Regions from separate parts of the Mesorhizobium sp. M1D.F.Ca.ET.043.01.1.1 genome, predicted to be linked through region 1. Evidence: predicted binding sites of a transcription regulator. Region 1 holds the regulator's gene; each other region holds the start of a gene.
The links. The regulator LexA, encoded in region 1, represses DNA repair genes until DNA is damaged. The targets are predictions, from matches to a motif close to TGTTCNNNNTGTGTTCNG.

Region 1 (7,164 bases):
GGCGGAAAAGCTGAAGCTCAAGGTCGTCACCGTCGACGCCATCGACCGCACCGGCCAGCGGCCGGACGACACGGTCGTCAACGACCTGCCGCAATCGGCCGACCTCATCAAGGCGGTCTTCGAGGCCGAGCCGAACACGGAGAATGAAGGCCTGACGACCGCCGACAACGGCTTCGTGTTCTACGAAGTCCAATCGATCACGGCAGCGCGCGACCGCACGCTGGACGAAGTCCGCCAGAAGGTGGCGGCCGACTGGACCGCCGCCGAGACCGACAAGCGGCTCGACGCGAAGGCCGGGGAGCTGGAAAAGCGCCTCAAGGCCGGCACGGCGCTCGATGTGATCGCAGGCGAGCTGAAGCTCGAGAAGCAGACCAAGCGCGGCCTGAAGCGCGAAGCCGACGATGCCGATTTCGGCAAGGAAGGTGCCGCGGCCATGTTCGGCGTCGGCGAAGGCGGCACGGGCCTGATCCCCTCGCCCACCGGCGACGGCCAGATCCTGTTCAAGGTCGCCGAAGTCTTTGAACCGGCCGGCGCCGATGGCAGCTCCGTCCCGGACGATGCGCAGAAATCCTTCAGCGCCGGCATATCCGACGACCTGCTCGACCAGCTGGTGGCGCAGCTGCAGTCGCAGTATGACGTTCGCATCGATCCGGCCGCCGTATCGCAAGCACAGACACGATGAGCGCTCTCAAGACACACATAGCCAAGGTCGCCACTGGCACCGCGCTCTCCTTCGAGGAAGCGCGCGAGGCTTTCGACATCATCATGTCGGGCGATGCGACGCCGGGCCAGATCGGCGGTTTCCTGATGGCGCTGCGCGTGCGCGGCGAGGCCGTGAGCGAGATTTCAGGCGCGGTCGCCACCATGCGCGCCAAGATGCTGCGCGTCGAAGCTCCGCATGGCGCCATCGACATCGTCGGCACCGGCGGCGACAACTCGCACTCGGTCAACATCTCGACCGCCTCGGCCTTCGTCATCGCGGCGGCGGGCGTTCCGGTCGCCAAGCACGGCAATCGCGGCCTGTCCTCGCTGACCGGCTCCGCCGACGTGCTGATGGCGCTCGGCGTCAAGATCGACATTCCGCCGGAGACGATCGGCCGCTGCATCCACGAGGCCGGAGTCGGCTTCATGTTCGCGCCGGCGCATCATCCGGCGATGAAGCATGTCGGACCGATCCGCGGCGAGCTCGGCACCCGCACGATCTTCAACCTGCTTGGACCGCTGTCCAACCCGGCCGGCGTCAGCCGCCAGATGGTCGGCGTCTTCCTGCCGGAATGGATCATGCCGGTGGCCGAGACACTGAAAGCACTCGGGGCCGATCACGCCTGGGTCGTGCATGGCGACGGTTATGACGAGATCACCACCACCGGCGAAACGCAGGTGGCTGAGCTTGCCGGCGGTGAAATCCACAGCTTCACGCTCACCCCGGAAGCGGTGGGGCTGAAGCGCCACAGCAAGGAAGAGCTGCGCGGCGGCGATGCGGCCTACAATGCCAAGGCATTGCGCGATATGCTGCGCGGCGATGCCGGCGCCTATCGCGACACCGTGCTGATGAACGCCGGCGCCGGGCTGGTGGTGGCCGGCAAGGCGACGACGCTCGCCGACGGCATTGGGGCCGCCGCGCAAGCCATCGACAGCGGCCGGGCGCTTGCGGTGCTCGACAAGCTCATCGAGATTTCGAACGGTTAGAACCTTGTCCGACATCCTGCGCAAGATCGAAGCCTACAAGCGCGAAGAGATCGCCGCGGCGAAGCTCAGCGCGCCGCTTGCCGAGGTCAAGGCGAAGGCGAAGGATGCAGAACCGCCGCGCGGCTTCCTTGCGGCCCTCGAGGCCAGGCGGAAGGCCGGCGGCTTCGCGCTGATCGCCGAGATCAAGAAGGCCAGCCCCTCCAAGGGTTTGATCCGCGCCGACTTCGATCCGCCGGCGCTCGCCAGGGCCTACCAGCAAGGCGGAGCGGCCTGCCTCTCGGTGCTGACCGACGCCCCGTCCTTCCAGGGCGCGCCGGGCTTTCTGACAGCCGCGCGCGCCGCCGTCGGCCTGCCCGCCCTGCGCAAGGATTTCCTCTTCGACCCGTACCAGGTCCACGAGGCGCGGGCCTGGGGCGCGGACGCGATCCTCATCATCATGGCAAGCGTCGACGACGCTCTGGCCGGCGAGCTCGAGGCAACGGCCTTCGAGCTCGGCATGGACGCGCTGGTCGAGGTGCATGACGAGAAGGAGATGGAGCGCGCGCTCATGCTCTCGTCACGGCTGATCGGCATCAACAACCGCGATTTGCGGACCTTCGAGACCAGCCTCGACGTTTCGGAGCGGCTTGCCGCCATGGTGCCGGCCGACCGGCTACTGGTCAGCGAAAGCGGCATCTTCACCCATCAGGACTGCCGCCGGCTGGAGAAGAGCAAGATCGGCACCTTCCTCGTTGGCGAGAGCCTGATGCGGCAGGCCGACGTGGCCGCCGCGACCGCGCTTCTGCTGACGGGCAAGGCTCCGGCCGATGCATCGGCCCGAAAATCGACTCCGATTTTCGGAGAGCACGATGCATAGATTCAAAGTGTTAGAGCGTGCTTTGTGCGTCCAAGTGGACGCACGTCGTTCTAAGGCCGTTTGAGGATGCCTGCGCTTACCCATCTCGGCGCCAAGGGCGAAGCCAACATGGTCGATGTCGGCGACAAGGCCGAGACGACGCGCACGGCAATCGCCGAAGGTTTTGTTTCCATGCGGGCGGAAACGCTGGAGATGATCCTGGCCGGCGACGCCAAGAAGGGCGACGTGCTTGGCACGGCGCGCATCGCCGGCATCATGGCCGCCAAGAAGACGCATGAGCTTGTTCCGCTCTGCCATCCGCTGCTTCTCACCAAGGTTGCGGTCGATATCGAGCCCGACCCGGCGCTGCCCGGCCTGAGGGTCACCGCGCTTGCTCGCGTCACCGGCAAGACCGGGGTGGAGATGGAGGCGCTGACCGCGGCGTCGGTCGCCTGCCTCACCATCTATGACATGGCCAAGGCGGCGGACCGCGCCATGGTGATTTCCGGCATCAGGCTGGTCGAGAAGACCGGCGGCAAGTCGGGCGACTACAAAGCCGCCAAACATGGAGCAGGTTCTTAAGATGGCGCTGGTTCCGGTCGCCGAAGCGCTCGAGCGCCTGTTGGATGGCGCAACCGCGCTGCCTGGCGAAAGCGTTCCGCTGGCTGACGCCGCCGGCCGCGTTCTGGCCGAACCCATGGTGGCGCTGCGCACCCAGCCGCCCTTCAACGCTTCGGCCATGGACGGCTATGCCGCCCGCGCCGCGGACGTGGCTTCGGCTCCGGCGCGCCTCTCGGTGATCGGCATGGCGCCCGCAGGACGCGGCTTTGCCGGCTCCGTCGGCAATGGCGAAGCGGTGCGCATCTTCACCGGCGCGCCGCTCCCCGAAGGCGCCGACACCGTGGTCATCCAGGAGAATGTCCGCGACCTCGGCCGCGGCCGGATCGAGGTGACCGAGCCGACGGCGGAAGCACGCAACGTCCGTCGCCGCGGGCTCGATTTTGGCCAGGGCGACCTGCTCCTCGAAAAAGGCCGCCAGCTCGATCCTGCGGCGCTCTCGCTGGCGGCGTCGGCCAACCATCCGAGCCTCACCGTGGTGCGGCAGCCGCTGGTGGCCATCATCGCCACGGGCGACGAATTGCTGCCGCCCGGCAGCGCGCTCGGCCCGGACCAGATCATCTCGTCCAATGCCTATGGCGTCGCAGCCGCGGCCCAGTCGGTCGGGGCGCGCGCGCTCGACCTCGGCATCGCCGCCGACCGGCAGGACGCAATCGCGGCTCTGGTTAGGAAAGCGGTCTCAGCCGGCGCCGATATCATCGTCACCCTCGGCGGCGCCTCGGTCGGCGACCACGACCTCATCCACGACGTGCTGACCGGCGAAGGCATGCAGCTCGATTTCTGGAAGATCGCCATGCGCCCCGGCAAACCGTTGATGTTTGGCCGCCTAGGCAACATCCGCTGCATCGGCCTGCCCGGCAATCCGGTGGCGAGCCTTGTCTGCTCGCAATTGTTCCTGAAGCCGCTTCTGGCGCGGCTGGGTGGCCGCAACTACCGACAGGACATCCGCGCCGCCCGGTTGGCCGCCGCGATGCGCGCCAACGATCTCAGGCAGGACTATGTGCGCGCCGTCGTGCGCGAGGAGGCCGGACGGCTGGTCGCGACACCGTTCGGCATCCAGGATTCCTCGATGCTGAGGACGCTCGCCGACGCCAACGGCCTGATCGTGCGCGAGCCCTTCGCCCCGGCGGCGGAAGCCGGCGCCGAATGCAGCGTTCTGATGTTACGCTGAACAAAACGTCAACACATTCACTAAACTTTAAACGGTTGCGGAACACAACTGGAACAGATAGTGTTTGTTCTGGGTTTGTTTTTCTGATTCTGGTTTCAGAACCCATGGGGGCCGCCATGCTGACGCGCAAACAACATGAACTCCTGATGTTCATCCATGAACGGCTCAAGGAAAGCGGCATTCCGCCGTCTTTCGACGAGATGAAGGAAGCGCTCGACCTTGCCTCGAAGTCGGGCATCCATCGCCTGATCACGGCGCTGGAAGAGCGCGGTTTCATTCGCCGGCTGCCGAACCGGGCGCGTGCCCTGGAAGTCCTGAGGCTGCCCGATTCGATCGCGCCCGGCCTCAATGCGGCGAAGAAATTCTCGCCAAGCGTCATCCAGGGCGGCCAAGGCAATCTCGGCCGGCAGATCAAGCCTGCGGCGCCCTCGCGCACGCCTACGCCCAGCAATGATGACGACGTCGTTTCGGCCGTATCCATTCCGGTCATGGGTCGCATCGCCGCCGGTGTGCCGATCGATGCCATCCAGCATCAGACGCATTCGATCACAGTGCCGCCGGACATGATCGCGGGCGGCGAGCATTATGCCCTGGAAGTCAAAGGCGACTCGATGATCGAGGCCGGTATCTTCGACGGCGATACGGTCATCATCCGCAACGCCAACACGGCAAGCCCGGGTGAAATCGTGGTGGCCCTCGTCGACGACGAGGAAGCGACGCTGAAGCGCTTCCGCCGCAAGGGTGCCTCGATCGCGCTCGAGGCCGCCAATCCCGCCTATGAGACCCGCATCTTCGGGCCGGACAGGGTCAAGGTGCAGGGCAAGCTAGTCGGACTCATTCGCCGCTACTGAGCGGCTGTGGCTTTGCCTCTGGCTTTTCGGGCCGCTTGTAAGGCGCCAGGCCCCTCGCCTCGCGCGAGTAGCTCCGCTGTTCGTGCCAGGGGCGATAGGGCTTCTCGACGGCGTATTGAATGACAGGTTGCGCCGTCGCCGATTGCGGATCGAAGAAGACGGCAGCGCTTCCATGGCGAGCAAGTTGGCGTTTGGTGACGACAAGAATGCGTGGATCGCGGCAAGGATTGTAGGCCGTGGCGTCGTTGATGACAATGAGGTCGGCATAGCCGCAGGCCGGCCTGGCGCTGTTGCGATTTTCCGCCAACGCGACGATCGCGCCGGACGGATGCCGGCCGATGCAGAGATCGCCGGTGCAATAGAATGGCGATCCCGGCGGCAGGTCGACGGGATCTGCGATATCCAGCGCGCCTTTGGCGAATGTCTCCGGCGGCACGATTTCCTCGGCTTTCAGCGCGCGCTTCCAGTTGTCGATGGTGAACTCGTTGGAGCGTTCGCGGTTGATAGCGAGCTCGCCGCCGCCGATCGGCATTGCCACCAGATGCGCGTCCTCCGAGATCAACACATCCGGCGTGCGGACATGCGGAATGGTGAGCAGAGCAGCAAGCGCGAACGGCACGGCTGCCAATCTGAGCCAGGTGGTGGCCATGGTCGCGATGACCAGCGCGATCGTCGCCAGCAGCACCGATTGGATCGAGATCAATCCCACGGCATCGACGGGCGAGCGCTCGGAAATCCATACCGAAATGGCAATCGTCGCAGTCAGGCCCTTGCCCATCACGTAGAGGAACGGACCGTCGAAACCGAACGGCATCGCCAACGCGCTCAGCACGGCGAACGGCATGACGATCAGCGAAACGATCGGCATCACCGCCAGATTGGCGAGCAGACTGAGCGGCGAGACGCGCTGGAAGTGCCAGATCGCAAACAGTAGTGTCGCGCTGCCCGCGATGAGCGAGGTTACGGCGGCGCCACCCACGCCAATCGCCAGTTTTCGCGACAAGAACCCGAGGAAGGAGCGCTTTGCCGGCGGCACGGTCGCTTTGCCGGCGCGATAGTCGGCAAAGCCGGCATAGGCGCCGACCAGGGCGGCGGTGGCCGCGAAGGACATCTGGAAGCTCGGACCGACCACTTCGTGCGGCGAGACAAGGATGACGGCGATGGCCGAGATCGCCAAATTGCGCATCGTCAGCGCCGCGCGGTCGAAGAGCACGGCGACCAGCATCACGGCGAGCATGATGAAGCTCCGCTCGGCCGCCACCACGATGCCGGAGATGACGAGGTAAGCGGCGATCGAGGCAAGCGCGATCGCCGCGGCGTATTTCTTCACCGGCCGGCGCGACGAGAAATCCGGAAACAGCGCAAAGGCGCCGCGCAGCAGGAACATGATCGTGCCGGCGACCAGCGCCATGTGCAGGCCGGAGATTGAGATGATGTGATAGATGCCGGTGCGCCGCATCGCTTCGTTGATGTCTTCGGGAATGCCGGCGCGAACGCCGACAATCAACGCCGCGGCGATTTCGCCTTCGGGTCCGCCGACGGTGCTTCTGATGTGATCGGCGATGTTCTCGCGCGCGTTTTCGATCGCCGAGGCGATGCTCGTCTCTGCCGGCGGGGCGGTTGCCGGAAGGACTTTCGGATCGCCTAGGAAAAAGCCGCTGCCGCCGATGCCGGAAAAATAGCTGTCGAAGGAAAAATCATAACTCTCGGGGCGGACCGGGCCTGTCGGCGGCAAAAGCCGCGCATAGCCCGTCACCAGCGATCCAGCCTTCATGTCCGGCGGCATCCTGCGAGCCGAGAGCCTGACGCGGTCCGGCGCGTAGCGCAGCGTCGGATGCGCGGTCGACACGAGATCGATGGTCAGCCGCACCCGGCCATTGGCCATCTCCTCGGCGACGACGACGCGCCCGGTCAGCCGCGTCTGGATTTCGGAGCCGAGCATAGGTGTTGCGACGCGCCATGTCTCGACCTTCGCGGCGACGAAGCCCAAGGCGCAAAAC
Region 2 (7,164 bases), 1.7 Mb from region 1:
CGCCAGCGCCGTCGACATCGCCGTCGAGGCCGCCCGCGCGCTGCTGGCCGCCAAGGTCGACGCCAAGGCCGGCGCGGACCTGTTCAAGTCGGCGCTGCAGGACGTGAAGGCCAAGCTGAACTGACGAGCTTCGCAGGTTTGAAATCAAAAGCCGCCTGGGCAACCCGGCGGCTTTTTGTTTGGAGATGGAGCGAAGCGCCGGAACTGCCAATCTCCCCCCTTGTGGGGGCGATGCCCGGCAGGGCAGAGGGGGGCGCGAAGGATCGCGGCCTCTCATCCGTATGTGCTGGATTGGGTGCAAGCTGTGCAGTGAATTCGCGCCACTTGCTGACAGGTCGGCGGGACAGCGCCCCCCTCTGTCCTGCCGGACATCTCCCCCACAAGGGGGCAGGGCTATCGCATATGGGTGATGGCCTGGATGAGATAGCCGTCATTCCAAGCGCATTTCTTGATGCGGTGACTGATGGGGACTTTATCGACATCTGCGGCCTGAAGGAGATTTCTGGCGATGCGGTTGAGGAGGGCGGTGTTGGCGGGGGCGTTGTCCTTGCGGGCACGGGATTGATCCTCGTCCAGATGAACATCCAGCATCCAGTGCAGGCCGTTCTCGATCTGCCAATGGGCTCTGGTGAGCTCGAGGGCTTGCTGGGGTGACAGCAAGGTGGAGGCCATGAACAGGCGCGTCAGCGGCTTGGCCTGGTCGCGCCGGCTGGTGATGCGGATGAAGGCTTTGTGGCCGGCCATCAGCGGTTCAGCCGATACCACGACCTCGGCTTGGCGCCATTCGCTGCGGCCATGGCTGGTTTCGGTCCGCTCCGCGACTGCGGGGGCGGTCTCGGCCAGATGGCGATTGGCGTGGCCGACCCAATGGCGACGATTGCCTTTGAGCGCGAGCAGGTAGTCGCCGCCCCGTTCGGTGATGGCCTTTGCCATGCGCGTGTGACAGTGGAGCGCATCGGCTGTGACCAATCGTCCAGTAAGATCAATAAGTTCGATGACTTTGAGGGCGGCCTCGACCTCATTCTCTTCCTCGCCGGGCGAGACCGCCGCCAAACATAGCCGCGTCTCGGCGGCAAAAGCCGACACCGTCAGGGGAGGACTGGCTGCAAGGCCTTTCTCGTAGGCTCGCCGCAGCGCCTTGCCGTCGAGCGAGACCACTTCCTCACACGCCCGCGCGAAGCCCGCGGCAAAGGCGGCAAAGGCACGGCTGAACGCCTCCGGATCGAGCAGCCGCAGCAGCCGCGAGAAGGTATCGTGGCTGGGCGCCACCTCATACGCGATCAACCGCGACAGCGCCTGCTTGCGCTCTTGCGCGAACAACGAGAACTCCGTCGCATTGCTCGCCCCGCACAGGCTCGCCGCGATCATCATCACGATCAAATCGCCAAGCCGATGCGTGGCATTGCCGGCGCGCGGATCGGGTAGCGCGCCGAAATAGCTCTCAAGGCTGGAAATGGCAGTCTCTCCCTCGTTCGACTGCCTGCCCAAAGAATCCCTTCTCAGGCCAACTTCAAGTCCCAAAAAGCCATATGCGATTCCCCTGCACAAGGGGGGAGAGCAGCCGTCACCGACGCCGTCGCTCACTCGAGCCCGGCGAAGCTCTCTTCCTCTTCCGCGACCTCGACCCCGCCCAGCCGGAATGGCGCGAACGAGGCGCGGTGCAGTCTCGCCACCGGCCCATGCGTCTCGATCGCGGTCCGGTGCCGGACCGTTGCATAGCCCATATGCACCTCGAAGCCGTAGTGCTCGTGATGGCCGCCGCAGCCGCACATCATGCGGTCGCGCATCACCTTGGCGACGATCGAGGCGGCGGCGATGGATTGCGAGCGCTGATCGCCCTTGATCAGCGCGCGGCCCTCGCAGGGCAGCCCAGGCGGCACGTCGCGGCCGTCGGCCAAAGCCAGTTTCGGCCGCAAGGACAGGCCGGCTGCGGCGCGGCGCATCGCTTCCAGGCTGGCTTTCAGAATATTGCTGTTGTCGATGCCTTCGGCGCTGATCGACGCCATCGAGACGCTGAGCGCCGAGCCCAGGATTTTCAGGAACAGCGCCTCGCGCTGCAGATGGGTGAGGCGCTTGGAATCGTCGAGCCCCTCGGGAATGTTGGCGGGGTTGAGCACGACCGCCGCCGCCACCACCGGACCGGCGAGCGGCCCGCGGCCAGCCTCATCCATGCCCGCCACCGGCCATAGCCCGTCGGCCATCGCCTTCGTCTCGATCGAGAAGTCGGGCTTTTCGACCATTTCAAAGAGAAGCGGAGAATCGAAACGCGCGCGAGCCATGGTGCGGCGAGGTTCGCATCGGCTCCGATTCTCCGCAAGTCCCTCCGGGTCGGATGGGGCGTCGGACCGGGAGGGCACCGTCTCACGGCCGGGGGACAGGGGCCGGACGGGATTGTGGGGCAGGGCACAGCCGCTAGGCCACGCCCTGGCTTGTCTTCGTCAAAGCAGCATCAGCTGCTCGCCGGCGCCGGAGCCTGCGACGAACTGGTCGGTCCGAAGCTGCCGTCGCTCGGCATTGAGGCCGAGCCGCTTGGCGGCGATCTCGAAGCGCCGGCCGATCTGCCAGGCGTAGGGTCCGGCGCCCTTCATGCGCTTGCCCCATTCCGAATCGTAATCCTTGCCATCGCGCATCGAGCGGATCAGCGACATCACATGCCGGTAGCGATCCGGATAATGCCGCAGGAGCCAGTCCTTGAAGATCGGCGCCACCTCGAGCGGCAGCCGCAGCACGACATAGCCGGCTTCCCTGGCGCCGGCGGCGCGCGCCGAATCGAGGATGCGCTCCAGCTCCGGATCGGTGAGGCCGGGAACGATCGGCGCCACCATCACAGAAGCCGGCACGCCGGCATCCGAAAGCTGCCTTATCGCCTCCAGCCGCTTCGTCGGCGTCGATGCGCGCGGCTCCATCGTCCTCGCCAGCATGCGGTCCAGCGTCGTCACCGACAGCGCCACCTTGGCGAGGCCGCGTTCGGCCATGCGCGACAGGATGTCGATGTCGCGCGTCACCAGCGCCGACTTGGTGACGATGCCGACCGGATGGCCGCGCGCCTCCAGCACTTCCAGGATCTCGCGCATGATCCGGTACTGCTTCTCGATCGGCTGGTAGGGATCGGTGTTGGTGCCGATGGCGATGGTGCGCGGCTGGTAGCCGGGCTTCGACAATTCCCTGTCGAGCATGCGTGCCGCATCCGGCTTGGCGAAAAGCTTCGATTCGAAATCGAGCCCCGGCGACAGGCCCATGAAGGCATGCGTCGGCCTGGCGAAGCAGTAGACGCAGCCATGCTCGCAGCCGCGATAGGGGTTGATCGAACGGTCGAAGGAGATGTCCGGCGACTCGTTGCGGGTGATGATGGTGCGCGGCTTCTCGACCTGCACCTCCGTCTTGAAAGGCGGCAGTTCCTCCAGCGAGTTCCAGCCGTCGTCGAACACATGCCGGCTGACCGGCTCGAAGCGGCCGGACGGATTGATGCCGGCAGAGCGTCCGCGGTTGCGCTCGGGGCGCACGCGCATGCCGCTCTGTTCCATCATCGCGTTGGCCATCTCGGCTCTGCCGGCTCCGAAAGCGGCAATGTCGGCGCGCACGATCTGTTCCATTTTCGCCCTCTCCCAGGGACTGTCGGCAGGCTGTCGAATCGCTCTGTTCATGAAACTATTCCTATTTCGCCGATGAGAACAAAGCAAGAACTTTTTCGACTGGAACGCGCAACTGGCGCAGCGCCCGGCTTTCCGCTATTCGGCTAGGAATGCTCAGCGTTCTCATCGAAACCCGGAACGACGAAGAAGGCCTTGCCCGTACGCTCGCCTCGCTGATCGGCGGCGCCGTCGAGGGCGTGGTGCGCGACGTCATCGTCTGCGATGCCGGCTCGACCGACCTGACGCATCGCGTCGCCGAGCACGCCGGCTGCCACTGCGTGGCCGGAGGGATCGCTGCCGGCATCGGTCAGGCAAAGGGCGACTGGCTGCTGCTTCTCGAACCCGGCGCGCGGCTGGCCGAAGGCTGGATCGAGGAGGTCGTCGCCCACACGGCGAGGCAGACGATGCCGGCGCGCTTCTCGCGCGCCCGTGCCAATCGTGCGCCGTTTCTCGCCCGGGTGTTTTCCGGCAACCGGGCGCTGGCCGAGGGCCTTGTCATCAGCAAGCGCCAGGCAGCGGCGCTGGCCAAGAGCGCCCGCAACGCCGAAGCCCTGGCGCGCGGCCTCGCCACCAGACGGCTCAATGCCGAAATCTGGGTGGCGCCGCCAAAGTGATGCCTGCGCGCCCGCAAGGGGAAAAGCTGGGCAGCTAAATCAGCCGCGGCTTTATTGTGCATTGCACAAAATCGAAGGTGAGGTTAGCATTCTTCCCATGCGGGACAATCGGGATTGGGTAGTGCCGAAGCGATAGGCAACTGTCGTTTCGTCGGACGCATGCATATGAGGACCCGATGGATCTTACTCCCCCAGACAATTCCGGCGCGACCAGCCTGGAGGCGATCGCCCGCGACGGCAGCCTGTTCAAGCGCATCGCCGTGCGCATCCCGACCTATATGACGGATCTTCGCGAAAACCCTGCCTGGTTGCCGATGTTCATGCTGGCGCGCACCATGCCCGGGCGCCGAATGCATTGGCTGGGCGCCAAACGGGCCGGCCCGTCAGACAACACGGAAAAGACCATGTTCACCGGCACCGATCGCGAGGCGGTGGTCGAGGCGCTGCGTTCGGAGGGTTTGTTTTCGGGCTTCATGCTGCCGCCGTCGATCCATGAGGAGATCGCCGCTTTCGCGCAGCGCACGCCCTGTTTCGGCAATTTCGACCGCCGTCTCGAATTCATACCGGGCGACCATGCCGAGGCGGAGAAGCGTTTCGGCCGCTCCCTGCTCAGCGGACATTTCTTCGAGCGCATCCTGGATTGTCCCGCGGCCCTTGCCGTCCAGAAAGACCCGCTGTTGCTCGATGTCGCCCGGCACTATCTCGGCGGCCAGGCAAAGCTGATCACCACGCGCGTCTGGTGGAGCTTCCCGACCGGCAAGCCTTCCGACGCCGACAAGAACCTCGCCTCGCTCGGCAAATATCATTTCGACCTCGACGACTGGCGCATGCTGAAGTTCTTCTTCTACCTGGCGCCGGTCGACGAAGGCACTGGTCCGCATGTCTATGTCCGCGGCAGCCACAAGCGCCGCGCGCTCAAGCATCAGCTGACGCTTCTTGTCGGCCATCCGGCAGAAGATGTGCTGGACGTCTACGGTCCGCAAAGCCCGGTCACGTTGACGGGCGAGGCGGGTCTCGGCTTCGTCGAGGATCCGTTCGGCTTCCACATGGGCACCGTGCCCGCGCGTACGCCGCGGCTGATGATGGAAATCGGCTTCGGCGTCTCCAAGCCCTCGCGCCGCCGCTTCCACGGTGAGCCGGTCATCCGCTGATTGCGGCATTCGTGAGTTCGGCCGCTCTCATATCCCGTGGACTTCGACCGGCATCCAGGCGCTGCGGCGCCTGGCCAGCCGCTGCTCGCGCGTCTCGGCGTCATAGCGGACAGGGATCGGCTCGCGACAGAATAGCTCGCGGTCGTCGAGCGCGTTGACGTTGACGATCGCCCTGGCGTCAGCGCCTCCGCCGGCGATCGCCGCGACATAGACGCCGCATTCGCGGCAGATGAGATAGTCGGCGGTGCGCAGGCCGAAGCGGTAGACCTGCAGCCGTGCTTTGTCTTCGACCGAAATGGCCAGACGCCCGCCCGCATCGGCGGCGGCACGCGAGCCATGCCGGGTGCAGAACGAGCACTGGCAGGCACGGATTTCCATTGCCGCCGGATCGAGCGCGGTGGAGAAGCTGAGGCGGATATTGCCGCAATGGCATCCGCCGTTGTGCACGGTCATGGCGCTGTCCCTTGCTTCACGGCACAAGGTACTTTGCCCTCATCGGCTTCGGAATGGCGCCTCGAAGGCGGGAGCGCCATTCCGCCTGCAAACCGGATGCCGATTGAATGCTTTGCCGGCGTTTTATTAGGCAGGCTTGCCGCCGCGCCTGAGATGCTCGTCGAGGCGCGGCATGATCTCGACGAAGTTGCAGGGCATGTGCCGGTAGTCGAGCTGTGCCTTGATGATGCCGTCCCAGGCGTCCTTGCAGGCGCCGGGCGAGCCCGGCAGCACGAAGACGAAGGTGGCGTTGACGACGCCGCCCGTCGCCCGGCTCTGGATCGTCGAGGTGCCGATCTTGTCGTAGGAGATGCGGTGGAAGACTTCGGAAAAGCCGTCCATGCGCTTTTCGAAGATCGGCTCCAGCGCCTCCGGCGTCACGTCGCGACCGGTGAAGCCGGTGCCGCCGGTGGTGATGACGACATCGACCGCCTGGTCCTTCGACCAGCCGAGCACCTTTTCGCGGATCTTTTCACGATCGTCGGTGACGATGTCGCGCGCGGCCAATATGTGGCCGGCTTCCACGATGCGGTCGGCCAGCGTCTGCCCCGATTTGTCGTCGGCGAGGCTGCGCGTGTCGGAAACCGTCAGCACCGCGATGCGCACCGGGATGAAGGGCCGGCCGTCGTTGGCCATCAGTCGGCCTCCATGCTGCGCGTCGCGGCGACGAACCAGCCGGGATGGCGGCCGCGGATGTCGATCGCCGCGCGCTTGGCGACATTGCCGGTCTCGAACAGGCCGAAACAGGTGGCGCCGGAGCCCGACATGCGGGCGAAGGCGGCGCCTGCCTTCTTGAGCGCCTTGAGCGTTTCACCGATTGCCGGCTGGATCGAACGGGCGGCTGGCTCGAGATCGTTGCGCGTGGTCTCCAGCCAGTTCCAGATCGTGTGGAAGTCCAGGCGGCCGGGCAGTGGCGGCAACGGCTCGCTGTCGCGCCTGGCAAGCGCCCTGAACACCTCGGGCGTCGAGACGGCGACACCCGGATTGACCAGAACCAGCGCCAGAGCCGGAAAGCCAGCCAGCGGCGACAAGTCATCGCCGATGCCGCGCGCAATCAGCGGCTTCGCCCTGAGGCACATCGGCAGATCGGCGCCGAGCGACAGGCCGATCCCCGCCAGTCCGGCTTCGTCGATATCGAGGTTCCATAGGTGCGAAAGCCCGTTGAGCGCGGCCGCCGCGTCGCTCGATCCGCCGCCGACGCCGGAAGCGATCGGCAGGTTCTTTTCCAGCCGGATCGCGATGGGCGATGCCTGCTGCGCGCCGGCTTCCCGCCGC
Region 3 (7,164 bases), 230 kb from region 1:
GGCGACCATGCCGGCGAGCCGCCCGACAATCGCCGGCACCGTCACGACCCGCGCCTTGGGCAGGCCGAGCCAGGCTCGAAATTCAAGCAGGACCGCGCCAAGCGGTCTGGCCCGTTCCTCGACGAGGTCGATGATCTGCCCACGCGCCAGACGGCCCCCGACGGCACGCGATACCGCCTCCGCGACTTCCGCAATGGGTACTGTTTGGATCGGCCGGTCCGCAAGGATGGCTGGCACGAACCACGGAAACGCGGCCAGTGCGCGCAACAAAGCTGTCCCGCCATAAGCGCCCGGCGCGATGACCAGGCCGGGCCGCAGGATCGTCCATTCCAGCGAGGATGACGCCACCGCGCGGTCGCCTTCGGCCTTGGTTCGAAAGAACGCGTTGTCGGAAGCGGGATCTGCGCCGATCGCGGAGACCTGAACCAGTTGGCGTACACCGGCCTGTTCGCAAGCAGTGACGAGAGCGGCGATCGACAGCCGGTGTATCGCGTCCAGATGGTCGCGCGGGCCATCCTGCAAAGCGCCAGCGGCGTTCACCACGGCCCCCACGCCGACAAGCAAGGGCATCCAGTCTGCCGCCGCGAGCAGTCGCGACATATCCGCCGCGATCCATCGTACATCCGGTTTGCGACGCCGCGCATCGTGGACGTCACGACCGACCCCGACAAGGTCGTGACCGTCCTCGACCAAGCGTCCGAGGACGGCTTCTCCGATCAGTCCATAGCCGCCAAGGACAAGGACCTTCATCCGCTCGCTCAGGCGGCTTCGAGCGCCGCCCGCACCGCCGCGATCGCGTCGTCGGCTCTGGAGGCGTCGGGGCCGCCGGCTTGCGCCATGTCGGGACGCCCGCCGCCGCCCTGCCCGCCAAGCGCGGCGGACGCGACGCGCACCAGATCGATGGCGCTGAAACGGCCGGTGAGGTCTTCGGTGACGCCGACCACCACGCTCGCCTTGTTGTCCTCGCCGGCGCCGACGAAGACGACCACGCCGGAGCCGAGCGTCTTCTTGCCGGCATCGGCCAGCGGCTTCAGATCCTTCGGCGCGACACCCGTGACCGCCTTGCCGAGAAAGCCGACACCGGCGACGGTCTCGTTGGCGGCCGGAGCATCGGCCACGGCGGTGCCGGCGCCCAGCGCCAGTTTCTTTCGCGCTTCGCTCAATTCCTTTTCGAGCTTCTTGCGCTCATCGAGCAGCGCCTCGACGCGCGCCGGCACATCGGCCGGCGAGATCTTCAACGCCGCCGCCGCTGCCTTCAGGCGCTTGTCCTGTTCGTCGAGGTGCCTGCGCGCCGCCTCGCCGGTCAGCGCCTCGATCCGGCGCACGCCGGCGGCGACCGCGCTGTCCGACAGGATGCGCACCAGCCCGATATCGCCGGTCGACCTGACATGCGTGCCGCCGCAAAGCTCGACCGAATAGGGACGGTTGGCCTTGGCGCCATGCAGTCCCGTGCCCATCGACACGACGCGCACCTCGTCGCCATACTTCTCGCCGAACAGCGCCATGGCGCCCTCGGCGATGGCATCGTCGACCGACATCAGGCGCGTCGTCACCGGGCTATTCTGCACCACGATCTCGTTCGCCATGCGCTCGACATCCTCGAGATCGTCCGGCGAGATCGGCTTGTTGTGCGAAATGTCGAAGCGCAGCCGGTCGGGCGCGACCAGCGAGCCCTTCTGCGCGACATGGGAGCCAAGCACCTCGCGCAGCGCCTCGTGGATGAGATGCGTCGCGGAATGGTTGGCGCGCAGCTTCGAGCGGCGCGCATGGTCGACCTTGAGCTCGACGGTAGCACCTGTCTTGACGGTGCCGCTCGTCACTTTGCCTAGATGCACGAACAGCCCGTCGGCCTTCTTCTGCGTGTCGGAGACCTCCACCGAGAAGCCCTCGCCGGAAATCACGCCGGTGTCGCCCATCTGGCCGCCGGATTCGCCATAGAACGGCGTCTGGTTGACGACCACGGCCACCGCGTCGCCCTGGCTTGCGCTGTCGATGGTCTTGCCGTCCTTGACCAGCGCCTGGATCAGGCCTTCCGCCTCCTCCGTTTCGTAGCCGAGGAAGTCGGTCGCGCCCACCGTCTCGCGGATGGGGAACCAGATCGTCTCGGTCGCCGCTTCGCCGGACCCCGCCCAATGCGCCCGCGCCTCCGCCTTCTGCCGCTCCATCGCATCGGTGAAGCCGGCAAGATCGACAGAGATGCTGCGCTGGCGCAGCGCGTCCTGCGTCAGGTCGAGCGGGAAGCCATAGGTGTCGTAGAGCTTGAAGGCCGTCTCGCCGTCCAGCATGTCGCCTGCATGGAGCTGTTCCGTCGCCTCGGAAAGCAGGCCGAGGCCGCGCACCAGCGTCTTGCGGAAACGCGTCTCCTCGAGCTTCAGCGTCTCGGTGATCAGCGCTTCGCCGCGCGCCAGTTCCGGATAGGCCTGACCCATCTCGCGCACCAGCGCCGGCACCAGCTGCCACATCAGCGGCTCTTTCGCGCCGAGCAGCTGCGCATGACGCATGCCGCGGCGCATGATGCGGCGCAGCACATAGCCGCGGCCCTCGTTGGACGGCAGCACACCATCAGCCACCAGGAAGGAACATGAACGCAGGTGGTCCGCGATCACGCGGTAGGACGCGACGTTCTCCGGATTGGGACTCTGCCCGAGCGCGGAGGACGCGGCGTCGATGAGATGCTTGAACAGGTCGGTCTCGAAGACGCTCTCCACCCCTTGCAGGATGGACGCCATGCGCTCCAGGCCCATGCCGGTGTCGATCGACGGACGCGGCAGGTCGATTCGCTCGTCCTTCGTCACCTGCTCGTATTGCATGAACACCAGGTTCCAGAATTCGAGGAACCGGTCGCCATCCTCTTCCGGGCTGCCGGGCGGGCCGCCCCAGATATGCTCGCCGCGGTCGATGAAGATTTCCGAGCACGGTCCGCAAGGTCCGGTGTCGCCCATCGCCCAGAAATTGTCCGACGTCGGGATGCGGATGATGCGATCGTCGGAGAAGCCGGCGATCTTCTTCCAGTAGCCGGCCGCCTCGTCATCGGTGTGATAGACGGTGACCAGGAGCTTGTCCTTCGGCAGGCCGAAATCCCTGGTGATCAGGTTCCAGGCAAGCTCAATCGCGCGTTCCTTGAAATAGTCGCCGAACGAGAAATTGCCGAGCATCTCGAAGAAGGTCAAATGGCGCGCGGTATAGCCGACATTGTCGAGGTCATTGTGCTTGCCGCCGGCGCGCACGCTCTTCTGCGCCGTCGAGGCGCGCGAATAGGGCCGCTTCTCCAGGCCGGTGAAGACGTTCTTGAACTGCACCATGCCGGCGTTGGTGAACATCAGCGTCGGATCGTTGCGCGGCACCAGCGGGCTGGAGGCAACGATCTCGTGACCCTCCTTGCGGAAGTAGTCGAGGAATGTCGACCGGATGTCGTTCACGCCACTCATGGATACTGCCTTTTCGTAGGAACCGCCGGCTGGGCCGGCGGCAAAATGGGCTTCGTGTTTCAGAAGGTAGATTGGCCTTTTAGCCGTAGCTCTTGACCCTGTCCAGAAACACGGAATTGGACCAATCCACCGGCTGGACAGGGTGTGTCCCCGCCCCAAACGCAAACCGCCGGCACGAAGGCCGGCGGTTCGGGACGCATTACCAAGAACTCGATTACATAAGCATATGCAAATATAACAGGATTATGGCCAAACTCCGGCCGATCCAGCCGCTCTAGGCAATTCCGGACGGAAAACCGCTGCGCAGTTTTCCCGGAATTGCCTGGCCTCACATCGCGCCGGCTTCGCCCTCAAAACCGTCGTCGCCGCCTTCAGAGCCGCCATTCTCGAGGAATTTTTCCGCGATCAGCCCGGCATTCTGCCTGAGCGCCAGCTCGATCTCGCGCGCCGTATCGGGATTGTCGCGCAGGAACAGCTTGGCGTTCTCGCGGCCCTGGCCGAGACGCTGCGAATTGTAGGAGAACCAGGCGCCCGACTTTTCGACCACACCAGCCTTGACCCCGAGATCGACGAGCTCGCCGGTCTTCGACACGCCCTCGCCATACATGATGTCGAACTCGACCACCTTGAAGGGCGGGGCCAGCTTGTTCTTCACCACCTTGACGCGGGTCTGGTTGCCGACCACCTCGTCGCGGTCCTTGACCGAGCCGATGCGGCGAATGTCGAGACGCACCGAGGCGTAGAATTTCAGCGCGTTGCCGCCGGTGGTGGTTTCCGGCGAGCCGAACATGACGCCGATCTTCATGCGGATCTGGTTGATGAAGATGACCATGGTGTTGGAGCGCGAGATCGAGGCGGTGAGCTTGCGCAGCGCCTGGCTCATCAGGCGGGCCTGCAGACCGGGAAGCGCATCGCCCATCTCGCCCTCGATTTCGGCGCGCGGCGTCAGCGCCGCGACCGAATCGACCACCAGCACGTCGATGGCGCCGGAACGCACCAGCGTGTCGCAGATCTCCAGCGCCTGCTCGCCGGTGTCGGGCTGCGAGATCAGGAGGTTTTCGAGATCGACGCCGAGCTTGCGGGCATAGACCGGATCGAGCGCGTGCTCGGCATCGACGAAGGCGCAGATGCCGCCCTTCTTCTGGGCTTCCGCAACCGTGTGCAGCGCCAGCGTCGTCTTGCCCGAGCTTTCCGGCCCGTAGATTTCGATGATGCGGCCGCGCGGCAGGCCGCCGACGCCGAGCGCGATGTCGAGGCCGAGCGATCCCGTCGGCACGGTTTCGATCTCGACCACCTGCTCGTTGGCGCCGAGCCGCATGATCGAGCCCTTGCCGAAAGCGCGCTCGATTTGCGACAGCGCCGCATCCAGAGCCTTTGATTTGTCCACTGCCTTATCCTCTACAAGCCGCAAAGAATTCTGAGCCATGATACATCACCCCTTGGTCGTCAATGAAGGCCGGACAATCCGCGATCCCTGCCGTTTTGTACCTTTTTTGTTCTCATTTGGCAAGAGGCAACAACCAACTGAAAAACAATCAATATCTCGATTTGTTCTAGTTTTGTCTCACTAGAACTAGCGCGCGACGACGCTATTGGCCCAAAAGAGACTTCGCTATCCGGCCGGCCCGAATCGCGACGCCGATTGCGGGGCGATGCGCGGAAACCTAGTGTGCGCACGCGAACAATCAACGAAGGTCACTTCTCCGGCATGCCGACTTCCCCAAGAATCCTGGCGCTGGGCGGCGCCCATATCGACAGGCGCGGCCAGGTGTCGGGCGTCTATGTGCCCGCCGCTTCCAACCCCGGCATCATGCGCGAGGATGTCGGCGGCGGCGTCTTCAACGCGCTGCGCAGCGTCGTGAAGCGCGGCGTGTCGGCCTCGCTGCTTTCGGTGCGCGGCGGCGATGCGGCGGCTGAGACGGTCGCAGCGGCGATCGCCGGCGCCGGCATCGACGATCTTTCGGTGGTGTTCCTCGACCGCACGACGCCGAGCTACACGGCGCTGATCGACGGCGAGGGCGAGCTGATCGTCGGCTTTGCCGATATGGGCCTTTACGACCTCGCCTTCCCCAAGCAGATCCGCCGCGCCAAGGTGCGCGAGGCGATCGCCGGGGTTGACGCGATCCTCTGCGACGCGAACCTGCCGACCGCGGCGCTCGAGCGTCTCGTCGCGCAAGCCGGCGGCGTGCCGGTCTTCGCCATCGCCATCTCGCCGGCCAAGGTCGTGCGGCTGGCGCCACTGCTCGGCAATCTCTCGCTGCTGTTCATGAACCGCCGCGAGGCGGCGGCGCTCGCCGGCGCCGACATGTCCGGCCGGAATCTTGTCGACGCGCTGAAGCGCGTGGGGCTGGCGGCGGGCGTGGTCACGGCGGGCAGCGCGCCGGTGCTGGGCTTCGACCAATCCGGCGTCTTTGCCATCGACCCGCCGGCGCCGCGACGGGTCGCCGACGTGACAGGCGCCGGCGACGCGTTGACCGGGGCCGCGGTTGCCGCGCTGCTGCGCGGCCTGCCCTTGCGGGCAGCGCTGCGAGAAGGTGTTGCCGCGGCGATGCTCGCCATCGAGAGCGCGGAGGCGGTCCCGTCCTTCACGGCCGCCAGTTTCGCGCAGGCGCTTGCCCTTGTGCCGGAGGCACGGGAGGTGGCATAGGACCACCAAACCATCTTGCCGGAGTGTTTCTCCGGATTGGAGAATAGCCATGACGCCGGAAACCGCCCGTCCCTTCATCGACATCCACCTGCCGGTGGCGGAGGCGCTTGCTGCCGGGCGGCCGGTGGTGGCGCTGGAAAGCACCATCATCACCCATGGCATGCCCTACCCCGACAATGGCGCGATGGCGGCCAAGGTCGAGCAGATCATCCTCGACGGCGGCGCGGTGCCGGCGACGATCGCCGTGGTCGACGGCCGCATCAAGATCGGCCTGTCCGATGGCGAGCGCGAATCGCTCGCCATGACCGGCGATGCCATGAAGCTGTCGCGCGCCGATATCGGCTTTGCCGTCGCTCAAAGGCGCACCGGCGGCACCACCGTTGCCGCAACCATGATCGCCGCCCACATGGTCGGCATAAAGGTGTTCGCCACCGGCGGCATCGGCGGCGTCCACAGGGGCGCGGAAAAGAGCTTCGACATTTCGGCCGACCTCGACGAGCTGGCGCGCACCCCGGTCATCGTCGTCTCGGCCGGCGCCAAGGCCATCCTCGACATCGAAAAGACGCTGGAAGTGCTGGAAACGCGCGGCGTGCCGGTTGTCGGCCATGGCTGCGAGACCATGCCGGCCTTCTGGTCCAGGCAATCGCCCTTCCGCGCGCCGCTGACGCTGCACGCCCCGCAGGACTTCGCGCATTTCTACCATACGCGGCAAGCGCTCGGCCTTGGCGGCGGCATTCTGGTCGCCAATCCGGTGCCGCGGAATGACGAGATCCCCGCCGCCGAGATGGACGGCTATATCCAGGCCGCGCAGAAGGCCGCCGAGGCGCAGAACGTCACCGGCAAGGCGGTGACGCCGTTCCTGCTGTCGAAGATCCTGGAACTCACCGGCGGCCGCAGCCTCAAGACCAACATAGCGCTGGTCGAGAACAATGCGCGGCTGGCAGCGGAGATCGCGAAGGCGCTGTAGACCTTATCTGCCCGCCCTTCGCCCGGCCTCGTACGCCCTCCGCACCCAGATCGCCATTTCGTCAGGATCGTCGAAGGCGTCATCGGGAACGCTCCAATAGGGCATCGCCACCTCCTTGCCAT
Region 4 (7,164 bases), 3.4 Mb from region 1:
TTGAAGGTAAAGACGGTATTGCGCGCGACGACGGAGAGTCCGGACGCTTTCGAAAGGTCGGTGATAATGTCCTCGGTGATGCCGTCAGAAAAGTACTCCTGCTCGGGATCGCCGCTCATATTCGCAAAGGGCAGAACCGCAATCGAGGGTTTTTTCAGGAGTGCAGTCGCCGGTTGCGCCGCACGTCTGCCGGTCCCGCCTGTTCCGGCGCGATAAACCCGCACTGGCTTCGCGATGTTCTTGAGTGTGTGCTCGCCCAGATCGTCGAACGCCAATGCCAACTTGCCTGTGACATGATCGTGCACGGTGGCGGAGACGTAGATGCCGCCGGGCTCAGCCAGTCCCTCCAGCCGGGCGGCCACGTTGACACCGTCGCCATAGAGATCACTGCCCTCGACGATCAAGTCGCCCAGATTGATGCCGATACGCAGGACGATGTGCGAGGCTTCGGGAATGCCTTCGTTAGCAGCAGTGAATCCCTTTTGTAGTTCAACCGCGCATTGTACCGCATCAACTGCACTGGCGAACTCGACAAGCACACCGTCGCCCATAAGTTTGACTACGCGACCATTGTGCTGGACGACCAATGGAGACAACACGGCCTGCCGACGTGATTTCAATGCGGCTAGTGTGCCAGCCTCATCGCGTTCCATCAGGCGGGAATAACCAACAACATCGGCTGCCAAAATTGCAGCAAGGCGGCGTTGGGTTCGAGTCTCGGCCATGTGGGTTAAATACTTTCAGAAGCCGGGCAATTGGGATTGTATTGGTACCCTGGCCCAGAGTCTATCCGGCCCGACTTCTGAGATCGGTCATACGCATCGTTTCTGAAATATCCGCCCCACGTCCGTTCGCTGGGGCACTGCGGACATGGCAGTACTGCATTGATGCTCTCGGTCCTCGAATGCTCGGGGGTTGAGTGTCTCTCTTCGCCGTCATGATCGTCGCCTGCTTCTCCGTGCTGTTGCTGAGTAGCTGTCTCGACAGACTCATTGATTTGAGGCCGCTCTAACCCACGCTCCGGTATAACAATGGGGTCGCAAAATCCATTTCGGCCCTTTATCGCTCGTTTAATTGGGCACACCATCAGCTAGGCGGGCAAGCCGGCCGTCTGCGCATTGCTCGCCAGCGAGCTTCCCGCTCTTCCGCCGGAGGTTGCCGTGGAGGTCCGGGCGTATTTTCGGTTTCTCTCAGGGTGGCTGGCCGGCGTCATCGAGCGCGGCGCCGAGCAGAAGAAATTGACAATCTCCGCCGCGCCGCGCGTCGAGGCGGAGGCCTTCATGGCGACCGTTCATGGCGCAATGCTCTCTGCGCGAGCCTACGGCGATACCTTGACGTTCGGCATGATCCTGGCGCCGACATTGCAGAAGCTGATCCCCGGGGACCGATCGACGGTCGGCTGACAGTCGCCTGGAAAAGCGGACCCTGTGCGCTTGCCGATGCCTCTTGCGATCACGCCGCCTGCGCCATCCGCTCGGCGCTCATCCGATAGGAGATCGCCTCGGCGAGATGAATGCGGCCGACGGTTTCGCTTGCGTCGAGGTCGGCCAGCGTGCGCGCCACCTTCAGCACGCGGTGATAGGCCCGCGCCGAGAAGGCGAGTTTTTCGCTGGCGTCCTTGAGCAGCGTCAGCCCGGCGGCGTCGGGCCTGGCGATCTCCTCGACGATCGCCGGCGGGCAATGCGCGTTGGTGGTGGCGGCAGCGCCCAGCCTTTCCAGCCGCTCGCGCTGCATGGTCCGCGCTCGCGCCACGCGCTGCGCCACCGAAGCGCTGGTTTCGGCGCGGTCCGGCCGGATCAGGTCGCTGGCCGAAACCGCCGGCACTTCGATCCTCAGGTCGATGCGGTCGAGCAGCGGGCCGGAAATGCGCGCCTGGTATTCGGTGCGGCAGCGGTCGCCGCGCAGGCAGCGAAAGCCGGGCTCGCCCGACATGCCGCACCGGCACGGGTTCATCGCCGCCACCAGCTGGATGCGCGCCGGATAGGTGACGCGGTGGTTGGCCCGCGCGATCACGCAGTCGCCGGTCTCCAGCGGCTGGCGCAGCGCGTCCAGCGTCTGCGGCGTGAATTCCGGGAATTCGTCGAGGAACAAAACGCCGTGATGCGCCAGCGACACCTCGCCCGGCCGCACGCGCAGGCCGCCGCCCACCATCGCCGCCATCGAGGCCGAATGATGCGGGGCGCGGAACGGCCGCCGGTCGGTGAGCTTGCCTTCGCCGAGCTCGCCGGCGACGGAAGCGATCATGGAAACTTCCAGGAGCTCCTTCGGCGCCAGCGGCGGCAGGATCGAGGGCAGCCGCTGCGCCAGCATCGACTTGCCCGAGCCGGGCGGGCCGACCATGAGCAAATTGTGCCCGCCGGCGGCAGCCACTTCGAGCGCCCGCTTGGCGCTTTCCTGGCCCTTGATGTCGGCAAGGTCCGGCAGGTCGCGCGCCGCCAACTGGATACCGGCCTCCGGCCGCGACAGCACCTGGGTGCCGCGAAAGTGGTTGGCGATCGCGATCAGGCTGCGCGGCGCCAGGATGTCGAAATCCTTGCCGGCCCAGGCCGCCTCCGGCCCGCAGGCGAACGGACAGATCAGGCCCTTGCCCTCGGCGTTGGCGCCGATCGCCGCCGGCAGCGCCCCGGCCACCGCAGCTATGGTGCCGTCGAGCGACAACTCGCCGAGCACGACATAGCCAGCCAGCATGTCGCCCGGAATGGCGCCGAGCGCCGCCATCAGGCCGAGCGCGATCGGCAGGTCGTAGTGGCTGCCTTCCTTTGGCAGATCCGCCGGCGCGAGGTTCACCGTCACCTTCTTCGACGGCATCGACAAACCGGACGCATGAAGTGCCGCCTGCACGCGCTCGCGGCTCTCGGCCACCGCCTTGTCCGGCAGGCCGACGATCTGCATGCCGACCTTGCCCGGCGCGATCATCACTTGCACGTCGACCGGCACGGCTTCGATGCCCTGGAAAGCCACCGTGCGAACCCGCGCCACCATCTTCTATCAAGCCCCCGGATACCGGCTCACCCCGGCCCTTGCTCGGACCGCGGGTGATATCGATCCGAGACAATCACAGATTTCGGATTTAGGCAAGAACATTACGGGAACATAGGGGCGCCGCATGGCGACGATCCTGGGGCTGTGACCGCGCACCTGGTGCCGTCAAGCCGTCGGTGCCGCGCCGCGCCGCTCGAGCGCGGTCTTGCGGATGATTTCCGCGATCTCCGGGCTGCTGCTGCACAGCATCTGGAAATCCGCCGAGTGCAGCGACAGGAGTGAGACCGCCGTTGCGGCGCTGACGGTCGCCATACGCGGTTCGCCGCTGATCAGCGCCATCTCGCCGAAGAAGGCGCCAGGGCCAAGCTCCACCGGGTTTGGTGTCGCAACGCTGACACGCCCCTCCACGACGAAGAACATCTGATCGCCGGGCTCGCCAATGCGGCAGATCACGGCGCCCGCCGGCACCATGCGAGGTCTTAGCGCGCGCACGATCTCGACCAGCACGGCCGGGCCGAGCTTCTGAAACAACGGCACGGCGGCGACCAATTGCCAATTGCGGACGAAATCCCCGCGACGGACTTCCTGATAGAAGCCTGTGGCAAGAATGCCGGCCCAGAGCGCGAAGATGCCGATGCCGCTCATCATGACCATCCCGGCAAGGACGCGACCGGCGAAGCTCTGCGGAATCGCGTCGCCATAGCCGGTGGTGGACAGCGTGACCACCGCCCACCACATGGCCTGGGGGATGCTGCCGAACTTTACCGGCTGGATGTCGCGCTCGATGACATAGGCCGCGAGCGCGACACCGAACAGAACGACGCCGAAGAGCGTGGTGACGCCGATCAGGTTGCGCGCTTCGTTGGCCAGCACCCTGCCCAGCACAGGGAAGAAGGTCGAGTCGCGCAGCGGTTTCAGCAGCCAGACAGCACAGTAGAGGCTCCAGTCGGGCGTGCGGACGAGCAGAAATGCGGCGAGTGGAACCAGGACCGCGAGCACATCGATGGCGATTGCCGGCGCCCTGTTGCGTATGTCTCCCGCCCGCCGCTTGAGCAGCGTCGCCGCCATCTGCAGGAGATAGGCGCCCCAAATGACAGCGAGCACGGCAGCCAGGGCCAGCCTGCTTCGTCCGGACAGGTCCGGTATCGTGAGCGCAGCCACCGCCAGAAGCCCGGGCGCAGCCAGCACCGCGTTGGGCGGCGCGTAAATTCTTAGGAAAGGCAGTACCGACATTCTTTGCCCACGAGCGGCTACTGCCTTGCAAAATAGGATGCCTTCAAGGCAAGCGTAAAGGTGCTTGCTGTCGCTGCGATGTGCATCACCAACGGCTCGCGTGCGCGGTCGAGCCTAGGCCCGCTTCCCCTCGACGCAGTCCCAGAACAGGGCGGCGATATCCGCCCCGCCGAAGCGCTGCACCTCGCGAATGCCGGTCGGCGAGGTGACGTTGATCTCGGTCATCCAGTCGCCGATCACGTCGATGCCGACCAGGATGAAGCCGCGTTCCCTGAGCGCCGGGCCGATGCGGGCGCAGATCTCGCGCTCGCGCTCCGTCAGCTCGGTCTTCTCGGCGCGGCCGCCGACATGCATGTTGGAGCGCGAATCGTGCTCGGCCGGCACGCGGTTGATGGCGCCGACGGGCTCACCGTCGATCAGGATGATGCGCTTGTCGCCCTTGCGCACGTCCTTGAGGTAGCGCTGCACGATATAGGGCTCGCGGAACAACTGGCCGAACATTTCGAGCAGCGAGGCCAGGTTCCGGTCGGCCTCGTGCAGATGGAAGATGCCGGCGCCGCCATTGCCGTAGAGCGGCTTGACGATGATGTCGCCGAACTCCTTGCGGAAGGCGGCCACCTCCTGAGGGTCCTTGGTGATCAGCGTCTCCGGCATCAGGTCCGGGAATTCGGTGACGAAGATCTTTTCCGGGCTGTTGCGCACCCAGGCCGGGTCGTTGACCACCAGCGTCTTCGGGTGGATGCGTTCCAGTATATGCGTGGTGGTGATGTAGTTCATGTCGAAGGGCGGATCCTGCCTGAGCAGCACCACGTCCATCTCGGACAGGTCGGTGCGCACCGGCTCGCCCAGGGAGTAGTGTCTGCCCTTCTCGTCGCGCAGCTGCATCTCCTCGACGCGCGCGAACACCTTGCCCTCGCGCATCGACAGCCGGTCGGGCGTGTAGTGGAAGAGCTTGTGGCCGCGCCGCTGTGCCTCCAGCGACAGCGCGAAGCTCGTGTCGCCGGCGATCGACACGGTGGAGACATGGTCCATCTGGACGGCGATCTTCAGCGGCATTTTCGGTCTCCATCGGAGCGGCATCCGTTTGGACGCACAAACGACGCTCCAACACTTTGAATTCTCGTATCTCTGGCGCCGATATAAGGAACTCGAAGGGTTCTGCCAATCGCGCTTGCTTGGTGCAGACGCTCAGCGATCGAAGACCAGCCGGGAATAGCCGAGGAAGGACAGCGCCATCGCAACCAGCGAGGCGACCGCCAGCGCCGCCAGCGGCGGCAGGGCGGGTAGCGCGAACAGCATGGCGCAGTAGATGAGGTAATTGGCGATGCTGGTGGCGACGCCGACGCCGCCATAGCGCGCGCCTTCCCGCGCCATGCCCCGGCTCGATGGCGCGAAGGTCAGATGGCGGTTGATCTGCCAGGTGACGGTGAGCGCGAAGCCGATCGACAGGATACGCGCGATCAGCGGTCCGAGCGGGGTGACGGCAAGCAGCAGCCAGAGCGCGGCCGCGTCGGCGACAAAGCCGATGCCGCCGGCAAGGACGAAGCGGCCAAGCCGGCCCATCAGGCCGCCCGCGAGGCCTTGCCCGGCGCCGTCTTCGGGGAGGCCTGCTCGTTGCCGCCCGCGCGCCCGATGCGGCCGGCAGGGATCGAAAGATAGAAGATGCGCTTCTGTTCGGCGCGGCCGCGCGACACCGAATCGAGGATCAGGCCGGTGACCATCGCCAGCATGGACAAGAGGAGCAGGCCGACCGACAGCACCCAGGTCGGCATGCGCGGCACAAGCCCGGTCTCGGCGAACTCGACCAGCAGGGGGATCGTCAGGCCGATGCTGGCCGCCAGGAAGAACAGCGCGAACGTGCCGAAGAAACGCTGCGGCTGCGTCTCCTTCACCAGCATGGCGAACATCCACAGGATCCTGGCGCCGTCCCTCAAGGTCGACAGCTTCGATGACGAGCCTTCCGGGCGGCGACCGTAGTCAAGCGCCATTTCGTTCACCGGCAGCTTGAGCTGCGAGGCATGGACCGACATTTCGGTCTCGATCTCGAAGCCGCCGGAAACCGCCGGGAAGCTCTTGACGAAGCGCCGCGAAAAGACCCGGTAGCCGGAGAAGATGTCGGTGAAATCGGCGCCGAACAGACCCTTATAGAGCCGGTTGAAGATGCGGTTGCCGAAGGCGTGGCCGGAGCGGCCGGCATCGTCAGTCACGCCGCGCCTGGTGCCCACCACCATGTCGCAGTGCTCGGTCAAAAGCGTGTTGATCAGCTGCGGCGCATCTTCCGGCGCATAGGTGCCGTCGCCGTCGGCCATCACGTAGATGTCGGCCTCGATATCGGCGAACATGCGGCGCACCACGTTGCCCTTGCCCTGGCGCGGTTCGCGCACGACGACGGCGCCGGCGGCGCGGGCCTTGAGCGCGGTCAGGTCCTTCGAATTGTTGTCGTAGACATAGATCGCGGCGGCCGGCAGCGTTTCGCGGAAGCGCCGCACGACCTCGCCGATCGTCAGCTCCTCGTTGTAACAGGGCAGCAGCACGGCGATCACCGGCTCGTTGCGGACTTCGTGCGGCATGTCTGTCTCCGGTGCCCGGCCCTCCGGCCGCGCCGATGCCGGCCCCAATGGCGGCGTCTCCGGGCCGCTTCACTATTTATTGAAGCCGTTAAGGCCAGGTTTAAGCCCCGGTCCCCAAAGCCGGCCAACCGGCCCCGGGGCTCTCCTAAGGTAATCGGAAAATCGATTTTCCCGATACTTTTCCTAAACGCTTTGCTGCCAGTCTGGCGATAAATACCGTCGTCACAACAGGGACATGATGCAAACGACGTTTGGCACCGGGCTGCCAGGCAGGGACAACACGGATCTGGCCTTCACCGATCCGCTGACCGGGCTTGGCAACCATCGTCGCTTCTTCGACAAGGTCGATCGCCTGATCAGCGACCGCGCCGACGATCCT

Region 2: a site for LexA is predicted at 3,668-3,685, ahead of EJ067_RS06975 (PA0069 family radical SAM protein). Genes of this name have one in related genera too.
Region 3: a site for LexA is predicted at 4,912-4,929, ahead of recA (recombinase RecA). Genes of this name have one in related genera too.
Region 4: a site for LexA is predicted at 3,077-3,094, ahead of EJ067_RS16230 (YifB family Mg chelatase-like AAA ATPase). Genes of this name have one in related genera too.

The regions. Positions count from the first base shown of each region.
Region 1 covers NZ_CP034444.1:6,779,025-6,786,188, reverse strand. The annotation lists gene EJ067_RS32730 (SurA N-terminal domain-containing protein) at 1-682, shown strand, start outside; gene trpD (anthranilate phosphoribosyltransferase) at 679-1,689, shown strand; gene trpC (indole-3-glycerol phosphate synthase TrpC) at 1,694-2,545, shown strand; gene moaC (cyclic pyranopterin monophosphate synthase MoaC) at 2,612-3,106, shown strand; gene glp (gephyrin-like molybdotransferase Glp) at 3,108-4,313, shown strand; gene lexA (transcriptional repressor LexA) at 4,430-5,164, shown strand; gene EJ067_RS32700 (ComEC/Rec2 family competence protein) at 5,148-7,164, opposite strand, start outside.
Region 2 covers NZ_CP034444.1:1,366,144-1,373,307, reverse strand. The annotation lists gene EJ067_RS06990 (F0F1 ATP synthase subunit B) at 1-124, shown strand, start outside; gene EJ067_RS06985 (ISAs1 family transposase) at 394-1,488, opposite strand; gene EJ067_RS06980 (ribonuclease HII) at 1,581-2,279, opposite strand; gene EJ067_RS06975 (PA0069 family radical SAM protein) at 2,439-3,593, opposite strand; gene EJ067_RS06970 (glycosyltransferase) at 3,743-4,246, shown strand; gene EJ067_RS06965 (hypothetical protein) at 4,423-5,397, shown strand; gene EJ067_RS06960 (aldehyde-activating protein) at 5,425-5,850, opposite strand; gene moaB (molybdenum cofactor biosynthesis protein B) at 5,977-6,525, opposite strand; gene EJ067_RS06950 (4-(cytidine 5'-diphospho)-2-C-methyl-D-erythritol kinase) at 6,525-7,164, opposite strand, start outside.
Region 3 covers NZ_CP034444.1:6,549,174-6,556,337, reverse strand. The annotation lists gene EJ067_RS35570 (NAD(P)H-binding protein) at 1-693, opposite strand, end outside; gene alaS (alanine--tRNA ligase) at 759-3,428, opposite strand; gene recA (recombinase RecA) at 3,757-4,854, opposite strand; gene EJ067_RS31490 (carbohydrate kinase family protein) at 5,137-6,075, shown strand; gene EJ067_RS31485 (pseudouridine-5'-phosphate glycosidase) at 6,125-7,042, shown strand; gene EJ067_RS31480 (TfoX/Sxy family protein) at 7,046-7,164, opposite strand, start outside.
Region 4 covers NZ_CP034444.1:3,336,093-3,343,256, reverse strand. The annotation lists gene EJ067_RS16240 (adenylate/guanylate cyclase domain-containing protein) at 1-725, opposite strand, end outside; partial or broken gene EJ067_RS16235 (TetR/AcrR family transcriptional regulator) at 1,095-1,403, shown strand; gene EJ067_RS16230 (YifB family Mg chelatase-like AAA ATPase) at 1,453-2,982, opposite strand; gene EJ067_RS16225 (cyclic nucleotide-gated potassium channel) at 3,148-4,215, opposite strand; gene gshB (glutathione synthase) at 4,330-5,271, opposite strand; gene EJ067_RS16215 (GtrA family protein) at 5,404-5,778, opposite strand; gene EJ067_RS16210 (glycosyltransferase) at 5,778-6,785, opposite strand; gene EJ067_RS16205 (EAL domain-containing protein) at 7,024-7,164, shown strand, end outside.